DNA from 3 places in the Pseudomonas sp. LBUM1648 genome. Region 1 is predicted to be linked to each of the others. Evidence: predicted binding sites of a transcription regulator. Region 1 holds the regulator's gene; each other region holds the start of a gene.

Region 1 (4,191 bases):
ACAAGGCTTCGTTGCTCGAAGCACTACGCAATTTTTCGCGAACGTCCTTGCGATCAAGCATGCTGGCGATCTGACGCAGCAATTCCAGATGCGCATCGGTCGCAGCTTCAGGCACCAGCAATACGAACAGCAGGTCAACCGGAGCACCGTCGATGGCGTCGAAATCGATTGGGGCTTCAAGGTGCATCAAGGCGCTGATAGGCGATTGGCATCCCTTGAGGCGGCAGTGAGGAATGGCGATGCCGTTGCCGAAACCGGTGGAACCGAGTTTCTCACGAGCGATCAGGGCCTCGAAGACATCTTGCATCTCCAGAGCCGGCACTTCGCGGGCGATCAGATTGGCAATCTGTTCGAGGGCTTTCTTTTTACTGCCGCCCGGCACGTTCACGAGGGAACGGCCGGGGGTCAGGATACTTTCAAGTCGGATCATGGAGTGGGGGGTTATCGACCGGTCGCGCCCTGGAGCAGGCTCTGGGTCTTTTCCTTATGCTTTTTGAGTTGTTTATCCAGCTTGTCGGTCAGGGCGTCGATCGCGGCGTACATATCGGTATGTTCCGCGTTGGCGACCACTTCACTGCCGGGAATATGCAAGGTGGCTTCGATTTTCTGCTTCAGCTTTTCGACACACATCGTGACTTGCACGTTGGTAATCTTGTCGAAATGGCGCTCCAATCGTTCGAGTTTCTCGTTGATGTAGGTGCGCAGAGGTTCGGTCACTTCCAGTTGGTGTCCACTGATGTTGACTTGCATACAGCTTCTCCTTCGTTGCCAGTGCATAAAGCGGCAGGCCGAAAAGCCTGCCACTGGAACGCTGTAACGTGGCTTACATCAACCGCTTGCGTTCGCTGGAAGGCGCGATCCCTAGGGACTCGCGGTACTTGGCGACGGTGCGGCGAGCCACCTGAATGCCTTGTGCCTCCAGTAAACCAGCGATCTTGCTGTCACTCAACGGCTTTTTCTGATTTTCCGCGGCAACCAGTTTTTTGATGATCGCGCGGATCGCCGTGGACGAGCATTCACCGCCTTCGGAGGTGCTGACGTGGCTGGAAAAAAAGTATTTCAATTCATAGATACCGCGCGGTGTATGCATGAATTTTTGCGTGGTCACCCGGGAAATCGTCGACTCGTGCATGCCGACCGCTTCAGCGATGTCATGCAGGACCAGCGGCTTCATGGCTTCATCGCCGTATTCCAGAAACCCGCGCTGATGCTCAACGATCTGGGTGGCAACTTTCATCAGGGTTTCGTTGCGGCTTTGCAGGCTCTTGATGAACCAGCGCGCTTCCTGCAACTGATTGCGCATGAAGGTGTTGTCGGCGCTGGTATCGGCGCGTCGCACGAAGCCGGCGTACTGGGCGTTGACCCGTAGGCGAGGCACCGACTCCTGATTCAGCTCGACCAGCCAGCGCTCGTTGTCCTTGCGCACGATGACGTCCGGTACGACGTACTCGGCTTCAGTCGATTCGATCTGCGAGCCCGGGCGCGGGTTGAGGCTCTGCACCAGCTCGATGACCTGACGCAACTCGTCTTCCTTGAGCTTCATGCGCCGCATCAACTGGCTGTAATCGCGGCTGCCCAGCAGGTCGATATAATCGGTGACCAGACGTTTCGCTTCGGCCAGCCAAGGCGTCTTGGCCGGCAACTGGCGTAGTTGCAGCAGCAGGCATTCGCCAAGATTGCGGGCGCCGATGCCGGCAGGCTCGAATTGCTGGATGCGGTGCAGAACGGCTTCGATTTCGTCCAGCTCGATGTCCAGTTCCGGATCGAACGCTTCGAGGATCTCTTCGAGGGTTTCGTCCAGATAGCCCTGATTGTTGATGCAATCGATCAGGGTGACGGCGATCAGTCGATCGGTGTCGGACATCGGCGCGAGGTTAAGTTGCCACAGAAGGTGGCTTTGCAGGCTTTCGCCGGCGGAGGTACGGGTGGTGAAGTCCCACTCGTCATCGTCGCTGCTGGGCAGGCTGCTGGCGCTAGTCTGGTAGACGTCTTCCCAGGCCGTATCGACCGGAAGCTCGTTGGGGATGCGTTCGCTCCAGTCGCCTTCCTCTAGGTTATCCACCGTCGGGGCGGTTTCCTGATAGGAGGGTTCCTGGATCTCGGTGTTGGGCTTCTGTTCAGCGTTGTCGGCCAGAGGATCGGAGTTGTCGAAGTCGTCGCCTTCTTCCTGGCGTTCGAGCATCGGATTGGATTCCAGGGCCTCCTGGATTTCCTGTTGCAGATCCAGGGTCGACAATTGGAGCAGGCGGATAGCCTGTTGCAGCTGCGGTGTCATCGTCAGCTGCTGGCCCATTCTCAAGACTAGCGATGGTTTCATGGCAGGGGCTTAACACCTTATTCGCCGGCGCTATGCGCCATCCACTACAGGGCGCCGGAGCGCCAAACTTAAGCAAATTATATGCCTGAAACTGAAGTGTTTGCCTAGAGCGCTGTAACAATTAAAGCGTATTAAATTCTGCTTGAATCGATACAGCGCCCGGGCGGCTCACTCGGCACTAACAGGCTTACAGGCGGAATTCATGGCCCAGATACACTTCCTTGACCAGATCGTTGGCCAGGATGGTTTCTGCATCGCCTTCGGCAATCAACTGACCGTCGTTGACGATATAGGCGGTTTCGCAGATGTCCAGCGTCTCACGGACGTTGTGGTCGGTGATCAGAACACCGATGCCCTTGGCCTTGAGATGATGGATGATCTGCTTGATGTCGCCGACCGAGATCGGGTCGACACCGGCGAACGGTTCGTCGAGCAGGATGAATTTCGGTGCTGTCGCCAGGGCGCGGGCGATTTCCACCCGTCGGCGTTCACCACCGGACAGGCTCATGCCGAGGTTGTCGCGAATGTGGCTGATGTGGAATTCCTGCAGCAGGCTTTCCAGCTCCTTGCGACGGCCGGCCTTGTCGAGTTCCTGACGGGTCTCGAGGATGGCCATGATGTTGTCGGCCACCGACAGTTTGCGGAAGATCGACGCTTCTTGCGGCAGATAGCCGATACCCGCCTTGGCGCGACCGTGCATCGGCTGGTGGCTGACGTCCAGATCATCGATCAGCACACGGCCTTGATCGGCCTGTACCAAGCCGACGATCATGTAGAAGCACGTGGTCTTGCCGGCACCGTTGGGGCCGAGCAGGCCGACGATCTGGCCACTGTCGATCGACAGGCTGACGTCACGCACGACCTGTCGGCTTTTATAGGCCTTGGCCAGGTGCTGAGCTTTCAGAGTTGCCATTACTGGGTTTTCTCTTCGGTTTTCTTCTTCGGCTGGATCACCATGTCGATGCGCGGACGCGCTTCGGTGACTTTGCTGCCGGTAGCGCGGCCGGCGCTGGCCAGTTTCTTCACGGTGTCGTAGACGATTTTCTCGCCCTGGGTGGTGTTGTTGTCCTTGTCGACAACCTTGGCTTTATCGATCAGCACGACGCGATTTTGCGCAGCGTGGTACTGGATCGTCACGCCCCAGCCCTGAACAGGTTTGGTATCGCCAGCGGTTTGCAGTTGCTCGAAGTAGGCCAGGTTGCCCACCGATGTCACCACGTCGATGTCACCGGTCGGGGTACGGGTGATGGTTACGGTGTTGCCGGTAACCTTCATCGAACCCTGGGTGATGATCACGTCGCCTTTATAAGTGGCAACGCCATTCTTGTCGTCCAGCTGGGCATCGTCGGCCTGAATGCGGATTGGCTGCTCTTGATCGTTCGGCAGAGCCCAGGCGCTCACGCTTCCCAGTGCTGCGCCCAGACTGAGCAAAATAGGGAGGGTTTTAACGAGCCTCATACTGTCCTCTTACGTTCGATTGCAGGTGTATCCTGCTTTCCTTCAGATACGCTTTCATTCCTACGCCAGTCGATACACCGCCAGCGCCGTCGATTCTAACGGGTTGCGCGGTCTGCGCATATTCCTGCTGCGGGAACACCGTCATGCGAGTGGACGTGATCAGGGTGGCGCGGTTCTTTTCATCGGTGCGCTTGATGCGTACTGAGTCGATCAGCTCGACTTCGGTGCCGCCCGAGTTCACTTCGCCGCGTTCGCTGGTCACGTGCCACGGGAAATCTGTGCCGCGGTACATGTTCAGGTCAGGCTTGGTGACCAGCGTGATGTCGGTCGCCTTGACGTGCTCGGCCTTCTCGGAGGTCATTTCATACTGCACTTTGCCGTCCGGAAGATATTGCACGGTGTGGGTGTTGGTCGCA
Region 2 (4,191 bases), 610 kb from region 1:
ACAGGTCGAAGATCTGATCCAGAACCCAGTCCGGACGCGCGCCTGGACGGTCAACCTTGTTGATGACCACGATCGGACGCAGGCCGGCTTCGAAAGCCTTCTTGGTCACGAAACGGGTTTGCGGCATAGGGCCGTCTTGAGCGTCAACCAGCAGCAGAACGGAGTCAACCATCGACATTACGCGTTCAACTTCGCCGCCGAAGTCGGCGTGGCCCGGGGTGTCCACGATGTTGATGTGGTAGCCGTTCCAGTTGATGGCGGTGTTTTTCGCCAGAATGGTAATACCGCGCTCTTTTTCCTGGTCGTTGGAGTCCATCACGCGCTCGTCGTTGAGCTCGTTGCGCTCCAGAGTGCCGGATTGACGCAGGAGTTTGTCTACCAGGGTGGTTTTACCGTGGTCAACGTGGGCAATGATGGCGATGTTGCGTAGATTTTCGATCACTTGTGTATCTCGATCAGAGGATTCGGTTTGCTGACAAGTCTTGGCAGCGATTAGCAGTAGTGTCCGGCATGGCCGTTACAGCTTGACGGCGGTGTCGGGGGGCCGGTGACGCAGGCCACAGGCAAACAGCCCCGGGCACTTAGCTCGGTCGATAAACGCGCACATTGGCATGCCCCTCACTGAGCAAATGGTGGGCATGCAGGCGACTCATCACGCCTTTGTCGCAATACAGCAGGTACTGGCGAGTAGGGTCCAGTTCCTTGAAACGTGCGTTCACTGCATAGAACGGCATCGTCTGTACCTCTATGCCGGCAAGCTCCAGCGGTTCGTCTTCAGCGGCATCCGGGTGACGGATGTCGATGACGATCTGACCGGCCAGCGCTTCGCCGACTTCTTCAATCTGCAAATCCTGGCCCAATTCGTCGATGACTCGATCGATCGCGACCAGTTTGGCGTTGGCGAGCGCACGCTCGAGCACCGCCATGTCGAATTCTTTCTCTTCGTGCTCAACGCGGCCACGCTTGGCGGCGGTCTTCGGATTGACCGAGATGACGCCGCAGTATTCCGGCATGTGCCGGGCGAAATCGGCGGTGCCGATCTCGTTGGCCGTGTCGATGATGTCCTGCTTGTGGGCGACGATCAGCGGGCGCAGGACCAGTTTATCGGTCACGCAATCGATCACCGACAGGTTCGGCAGCGTCTGGCTCGAAACCTGGGAGATCGCTTCACCGGTGACCAGCGCATCGATATGCAGGCGGTCGGCGATCGCGGAGGACGCGCGCAACATCATACGCTTCAATACGACGCCCATATGACTGTTATCGACTTTACCGAGAATTTCGCTCAACACTTCTTCGAACGGAACACTGACAAATAGCACGCGTTGCGAGCTGCCGTACTTCTTCCAGATGAAATGCGCGACTTCCATCACGCCCAATTCGTGGGCACGCCCGCCCAGATTAAAGAAGCAGAAGTGCGCCATCAGGCCGCGGCGCATGATCTGGTAGGCCGCAACGGTCGAATCAAAGCCGCCGGACATCAATACCAGCGTCTGCTCCAACGCACCAAGCGGATAACCGCCGATGCCGTTGTGCTGGCTGTGGATGACAAACAACCGTTTGTCGCGAATTTCCATGCGAACTTTAATTTGCGGTGCTTTCAGGTCGATGCCGGCGGCACCGCACTCACGGCGCAGCTTGCTGCCGACGTATTTTTCGACGTCCATCGAGCTGAACGTGTGCTTGCCTGCACGTTTGCAGCGCACCGAGAAAACCTTACCGGCCAGTGCATCACCGTAGTGCTGTTTGCACTTTTCGGAGATGTCGTCGAAGTCACCCAGCGGGTACTCGTCGATCTGCAAAAAGTGCGCGATGCCCGGCATGCAGGTCAGGCGCTCACCCATCTCTTTCAAGGCTTTGGGGTCGGTAACGCGGGTTTCCAGCTCGAGGTTGTCCCACACGCCGTTCACCACCACAGCCGGGTCCAGATCGCGGAGCACGGCGCGGATGTTCTTGGCCAACTGGCGGATGAATTTCGTCCGGACAGGTCGGCTTTTGATGGTGATCTCGGGGAAGACTTTTACGATTAGTTTCATGAAAACAGCGCGCGCAGGGCCAGCCGAAAAAGGGGGGCGCGGATTATAGCGGAAATTGCTCAAGGTTTAACCAGTTAATGTGCAGAAGGTTTTGCGCGCACCAAAACGGGTCATTTATGGATTAAGACGCTACATTAGAGGGCGAGATTTTCACCATCAGGCCACTTTGCACCTTTATAAGCGTGAATTTGGGGCAAAAAACCCATGCTGGGGCACTGGCATGCAATTTGCTCCCTTGTGAGGCAGGTTGCCTTGGCAGAGTATTCGCGCCGGCATCACCACTATTAAGGGCATCCACTACCAGCCCTAATTCACCCGGAGGACACTATGTCGAAGTCGGTTCAACTCATCAAAGATCATGACGTCAAGTGGATTGATCTGCGCTTCACGGACACCAAAGGCACTCAGCACCACGTGACCATGCCGGCTCGCGATGCGCTGGAAGACGACTTCTTCGAAGTCGGCAAGATGTTCGACGGTTCCTCCATCGCTGGCTGGAAAGGCATCGAAGCCTCCGACATGATCCTGCTGCCGGACGACGAAACTGCCGTTCTCGACCCGTTCACCGAAGACGCGACCCTGATCCTGGTCTGCGACATCATCGAACCGTCGACCATGCAAGGTTACGATCGCGACCCGCGCGCCATCGCTCACCGCGCCGAGGAATACCTGAAGACCACTGGTATCGGTGACACCGTCTTCGCCGGTCCAGAACCAGAATTCTTCATCTTCGACGAAGTGAAGTTCAAGTCGGACATCTCCGGCTCGATGTTCAAAATCTACTCCGAACAAGGTTCGTGGATGTCAGACCAGGACATCGAAGGTGGTAACAAGGGTCACCGTCCAGGCGTCAAAGGTGGCTACTTCCCGGTTCCGCCGTTCGACCACGACCACGAAATCCGTACTGCCATGTGTAACGCACTGGAAGAAATGGGCCAGACCGTTGAAGTTCACCACCACGAAGTGGCGACTGCCGGTCAGAACGAAATCGGTGTCAAGTTCAACACCCTGGTGAAGAAAGCTGACGAAGTTCAGACTCTGAAATACGTTGTACACAACGTTGCCGACGCTTACGGCCGCACCGCTACCTTCATGCCGAAGCCGCTGTACGGCGACAACGGTTCGGGTATGCACGTACACATGTCCATCTCCAAAGATGGCAAGAACACCTTCGCTGGCGAAGGCTATGCCGGCCTGTCCGAAACCGCTCTGTACTTCATCGGCGGCATCATCAAGCACGGTAAGGCCCTGAACGGCTTCACCAACCCGGCTACCAACTCGTACAAGCGTCTGGTGCCAGGCTTCGAAGCTCCGGTCATGCTGGCCTACTCGGCTCGTAACCGTTCCGCCTCGATCCGTATTCCTTACGTCAACAGCCCTAAAGGCCGTCGTATCGAAGCACGTTTCCCGGATCCGGCTGCCAACCCGTACCTGGCTTTCGCAGCACTGCTGATGGCCGGCCTGGACGGTATCCAGAACAAGATCCACCCAGGCGATGCCGCTGACAAAAACCTGTACGACCTGCCGCCTGAAGAGGCGAAAGAGATCCCACAAGTTTGCGGCAGCCTGAAAGAAGCCCTGGAAGAGCTGGACAAGGGCCGTGCGTTCCTGACCAAGGGCGGCGTGTTCTCCGACGACTTCATCGACGCTTACATCGCGCTGAAATCCGAAGAAGAAATCAAGGTCCGCACCTTCGTACACCCACTGGAATATGAGCTGTACTACAGCTGCTGATCCGGTAGCGCCGCGCTAAGCGGCGTGACAAAAAGAGGCCTCCTTCGGGAGGCCTCTTTTATTGCTCGGTGTCCCGTCCTGAATAAGGTTTACACCTTCTGACCCATTCTCAGGAGGGAGTAATGAATACGGGAGAAAGGCGCAGTCAGCGTGATTACACGCTGACCTTTAAATTGTCGGTCGTCGATCAGGTCGAAAAAGGCGAGTTGAGTTATAAAGAGGCTCAAGAGCGCTATGGCATTCAGGGTAAAACGACCGTACTGAACTGGTTACGCAGGCATGGTCGGCAGGACTGGAGTCAAGGCGCGTCCATTCGCTCCAAGAGACCCCGTTCCATGGATGAGCCCGATAAACCCCTGACACCCGAACAGCGAATCAAAGAGCTTGAAGAAAAGCTTGCCCAAGCCAACCAGAAAGCTCA
Region 3 (4,191 bases), 1.0 Mb from region 1:
CCGGGCGCATCGCGATAGATTTCGGTATAGGCCTCGAACGACGACAACGCTCGCAGCAACGCACTCCACTGGTAATACGCGTGGGCCGTCCCGTCACTGACGGCTTCGGCCTGATCGCCGGCCATCTCGTAACGCGCGTCGAGCAGTCGCAACGTGTTGTCGGCGCGCTCGATGAACGTCCCCAGGCGAATAAAGCGAAACGCATCGTTACGCATGATCGTGCCGTAGGACGCGCCACGAAACAGGTGCGAACGCTCCTTGATCCATTCACAGAAGCGGCTCATGCCATAGCGGCTCAGGCCCTGTTCGGCGATCCCGCGAATTTCCAGCCACGTTGCGTTGATGTTTTCCCACATGTCTGCGGTGATGCGCCCGCGCACCGCGTGCGCGCTGGCCCGCGCCGCGCCGAGGCAGCTATAGATGCTCGCCGGATTGGCGGCATCGAGGGCGAAGAAATGCAGCAGGCGTTCGGCATGCAAAGCACCGTGACGCTCGAGGTAATCATCCAGGGTGCCGGTAATCAGCAGCGGCATGGCCAGTTCGTGCAAACCGTCACCGCGACCGTCTTGCGGCATCAGCGACAGCGAATAACTGATGTCGAGCATCCGCGCGAGATTTTCCGCCCGCTCCAGGTAACGCGACATCCAATACAGATCCGAGGCAGTTCTACTTAACATGGCAAGCTTCCTTCAATCCTCGACCACCCAGGTGTCCTTGGTTCCGCCACCCTGGGAAGAATTCACCACCAGGGAGCCTTCGCGCAGGGCGACACGGGTCAAACCACCGGGCACAACCCGGGTTTCGCGACCGGACAAGACAAATGGCCGCAAGTCGATATGGCGCGGCGCAATGCCGTTTTCGACAAAGGTCGGGCAGGTCGACAGCGACAGCGTCGGTTGCGCGATGTACGCGTGGGGCTTGGCCTTGATGCGCTCGCGGAAGGAATCGATTTCCGCGGTTGTCGCAGCAGGCCCCACCAGCATCCCGTAACCACCGGAACCCTGTGTTTCCTTGACCACCAGATCCGGAAGATTGGCCAGCACATGGGAAAGTTCAGACGGATTGCGACACTGCCAGGTCGGTACGTTCTTCAGGATCGGTTCTTCATCGAGGTAGAAACGGATCATGTCGGTGACAAACGGATACACCGATTTGTCATCCGCCACGCCCGTGCCGATGGCGTTGGCCAGCACCACATTGCCGGAGCGATAGGACGACAGCAGGCCCGGTACGCCAAGCATCGAATCCGGATTGAACGCCAGCGGATCGAGGAACGCGTCGTCGAGGCGGCGGTAGATCACGTCCACCGCTTTCGGGCCATCGGTGGTGCGCATGAAGACCTTGTCATCGCGCACAAACAGATCCGCACCTTCCACCAGTTCGACGCCCATTTCTCGAGCCAGAAAGGCGTGCTCGAAAAACGCACTGTTGAAGCGTCCCGGCGTCAGTACCACCACGCTCGGATCGTCAATCGGGCTTGAGCTTTTCAGCGTGTCGAGCAGCAGGTTCGGATAATGATCGATAGGCGCGATACGCTGGGCGGAAAACAACTCCGGGAACAGACGCATCATCATCTTGCGGTCTTCAAGCATGTAGCTCACGCCGCTCGGTGTGCGCAGGTTGTCTTCGAGCACGTAATAGGTGCCGTCGCCGTCGCGCACCAGATCGACGCCGGAGATATGCGAATAGATATCGCGGTGCAGATCCAGCCCTTGCATCGCCAACTGATATTGCTCGTTGGCCAGCACCTGTTCGGCGGGAATAATCCCGGCCTTGATGATGCGCTGCTCGTGATAGAGGTCGGCGAGGAACATGTTCAACGCCTTGACCCGCTGGATGCAGCCGCGCTCGACAATCCGCCACTCACTGGCGGGAATGCTGCGCGGAATGGTGTCGAAAGGAATCAGGCGCTCTGTGCCCTGCTCGTCCCCGTAGAGCGTGAACGTGATGCCGGCACGATGGAACAGCAGATCGGCCTCGCGGCGCCGCTGGGCCAACAGCTCGTCAGGCGTGTCAGCCAACCACCGGGCAAACTCCCGGTAATGCGGGCGGACCTGGCCGCCGGCATCGTACATCTCATCAAAATAGGTGCGGATCATGCCGTACTCCTTGTCACCCGGACATCCAGACCATCGCAAGGCCCGTGCCATCGGCATAAACGCTTTGATTTCAATCGGTTGGATAATCACGCCACAGGCGCCGCACCATTCCTGTGCGACAAATGCCCCAACCTGATTGCCCCCGCCTCATTGCGACGCAGTGCTGTCGCCTATCACCAGCATAGTCAGAGTTGATTTCACTGCTCGCGGCTGGCTGCGGATAATCCGCGCATCCGCTGAAAAAACTTCCCCCGATGAAGCCTTCAGCCCAATCGATCCGAATTGCCTTTGCGGCCCTCAAAGCCTTAACCCTGACCGGTTTCCTCTCCTTATCGGTCTTCCCTTTTAGCCACCCTCTCCGGTGGCTTTTTTTTGCCTCGGATTCTTGTTTCAGGGTTTTGCCACGGGAATTCAAGCAAGCCAAAAACGACAACGGCCAACCCGAAGGTCAGCCGTTGCTTGCGTTGATTACCAGAGATCAGTTCAAACGGTGGCGGTTACGCACCTCCTGCTTGACGCCCCAGCCTTCGATGATGCCACCCAAGGGCTCGACCACCGCCGAAAAGCCCTGCTCGAAATCGCCGATATCGTCATAGGTCGCGTACATCACTTTGCTCAATTCCAGAGACCACGCGCCGTCGTCGCGCGCGCTGACCTGGGCATTGATGGATTCACCGCGAAACTTACCTGCCGCCCTGCGCGCCCGCTCCTCGTCCGGGAAAATGGCGTAAAACTCGATGGGATGGAATCGGGAAAAATCGAAACCGCCTTCTTTCATGCGGCGCAGTACATTGCTGCTGATGTCTTCTTGATAGGCTGTGCTCATGAATCGTCCCCCTCGGATAGATGGATAGACTTTCCGTATTCCCGCCCCGGGCCTTACTGGCCAAAGTACTACGGCAACGTGGTTGCGCGCGGGAAACAAGCATGTAGCTGACAAGACCAGACCTTAGCGATCCGTTCGCTGATCTCGCTTGCAGAGTAGCCCCAAGATAGAGCTGCTGCCAAGGCCTGGTGCTTCAAGTGACAAGAAGAATTTCAGATGGGAGTGATACTGCGGATTTCGATGCTGTTCTGGGTTTTCAGGCTTTTGACGCCTGCATCGGCAGTGCGCCCTTCCAGATCGTTCATATCCAGTTCCGCGGCGACAGGCAGGAGCCGTTCCTTGATCAGTCGAGCAGCTTCATCGTCGCTTGGGCATTCCGCACGCTCGAAGACCTCATCGACAATTTCACCATGATCGTCCACGAAAGTGACTTTCCACTTTTGCATCGGTGCCTCCTCGATCAAACCCGCAAATGGGCTTACACCTATCTCGACTTTTGGCCGGATTGATCGTTCAAAAGGATTGCTGCGAGCGAACATGAAAAAAGTTACATCCGCTGTAGGAGTTGCGTGATTTTCAGTCGTTGCCTGGCTTGTTGATCGCCTGGAGTACGTACTGCGGCAGCGCAAACGCACCGATGTGAATTTCCGGGTTGTAGTAGCGAGTGACAATGCCGCTGCCGATGAAACGCTGTCGCAGGGTTTCACGGCTCAACTTGCGGTAGGCCGGGTTGGTCGAACCCCAAGCGAACGTCATCGAGCCGCCGATATAGGTCGGAACAGCGGCCTGATAGAAATGCCAGTCCGGAAACAGGCTGCGCAGGCGGCCGGCAGTGGTTTTGACTTCGTCGATCTGCATGAACGGCGTGCCGTTCTGAGTCACGAGGATGCCGCCTTCGTTCAGGCAACGGTGGCAGGCCTGGTAGAAGTTTTCCGAGAACAACACTTCGCCCGGGCCGATCGGGTCAGTGGAGTCGGAGATGATCACGTCGAATTTCTCGGTGGTGGTGGCCACAAAACGCATGCCGTCATCGATCACCAGGTTCAGACGCGGATCGTCGTAGGCGCCCTTGGAATGGTTCGGCAGGAATTGCTTGCACATGTCGACCACGGTGCCGTCGATCTCGACCATGGTGATGTGCTCGACACTGCCGTGCTTGGCCACTTCACGCAGCATGCCGCCGTCACCGCCGCCGATGATCAGCACGCGCTTGGCGGTGCCGTGGGCGAGGATCGGCACGTGGGTGAGCATTTCGTGGTAGATGAA

The links. The regulator sigma-54, encoded in region 1, starts transcription at its own class of promoters, with help from an activator protein. The targets are predictions, from matches to a motif close to ANTGGCATNNANNTTGCTNT.
Region 2: a site for sigma-54 is predicted at 2,251-2,270, ahead of glnA (glutamate--ammonia ligase). Genes of this name have one in related genera too.
Region 3: a site for sigma-54 is predicted at 2,132-2,151, ahead of ACA043_RS09315 (circularly permuted type 2 ATP-grasp protein). Genes of this name have one in related genera too.

The regions. Positions count from the first base shown of each region.
Region 1 covers NZ_CP166808.1:983,861-988,051, forward strand. The annotation lists gene ptsN (PTS IIA-like nitrogen regulatory protein PtsN) at 1-430, opposite strand, end outside; gene hpf (ribosome hibernation-promoting factor, HPF/YfiA family) at 442-750, opposite strand; gene ACA043_RS04270 (RNA polymerase factor sigma-54) at 824-2,317, opposite strand; gene lptB (LPS export ABC transporter ATP-binding protein) at 2,505-3,230, opposite strand; gene lptA (lipopolysaccharide transport periplasmic protein LptA) at 3,230-3,775, opposite strand; gene lptC (LPS export ABC transporter periplasmic protein LptC) at 3,762-4,191, opposite strand, start outside.
Region 2 covers NZ_CP166808.1:376,535-380,725, reverse strand. The annotation lists gene typA (translational GTPase TypA) at 1-442, opposite strand, end outside; gene thiI (tRNA uracil 4-sulfurtransferase ThiI) at 582-2,036, opposite strand; gene glnA (glutamate--ammonia ligase) at 2,364-3,770, shown strand; one part of gene ACA043_RS01720 (IS3 family transposase) at 3,893-4,191, shown strand, end outside.
Region 3 covers NZ_CP166808.1:2,012,222-2,016,412, reverse strand. The annotation lists gene ACA043_RS09320 (alpha-E domain-containing protein) at 1-677, opposite strand, end outside; gene ACA043_RS09315 (circularly permuted type 2 ATP-grasp protein) at 690-2,099, opposite strand; gene ACA043_RS09310 (ribonuclease E inhibitor RraB) at 2,578-2,925, opposite strand; gene ACA043_RS09305 (hypothetical protein) at 3,138-3,371, opposite strand; gene speE (polyamine aminopropyltransferase) at 3,502-4,191, opposite strand, start outside.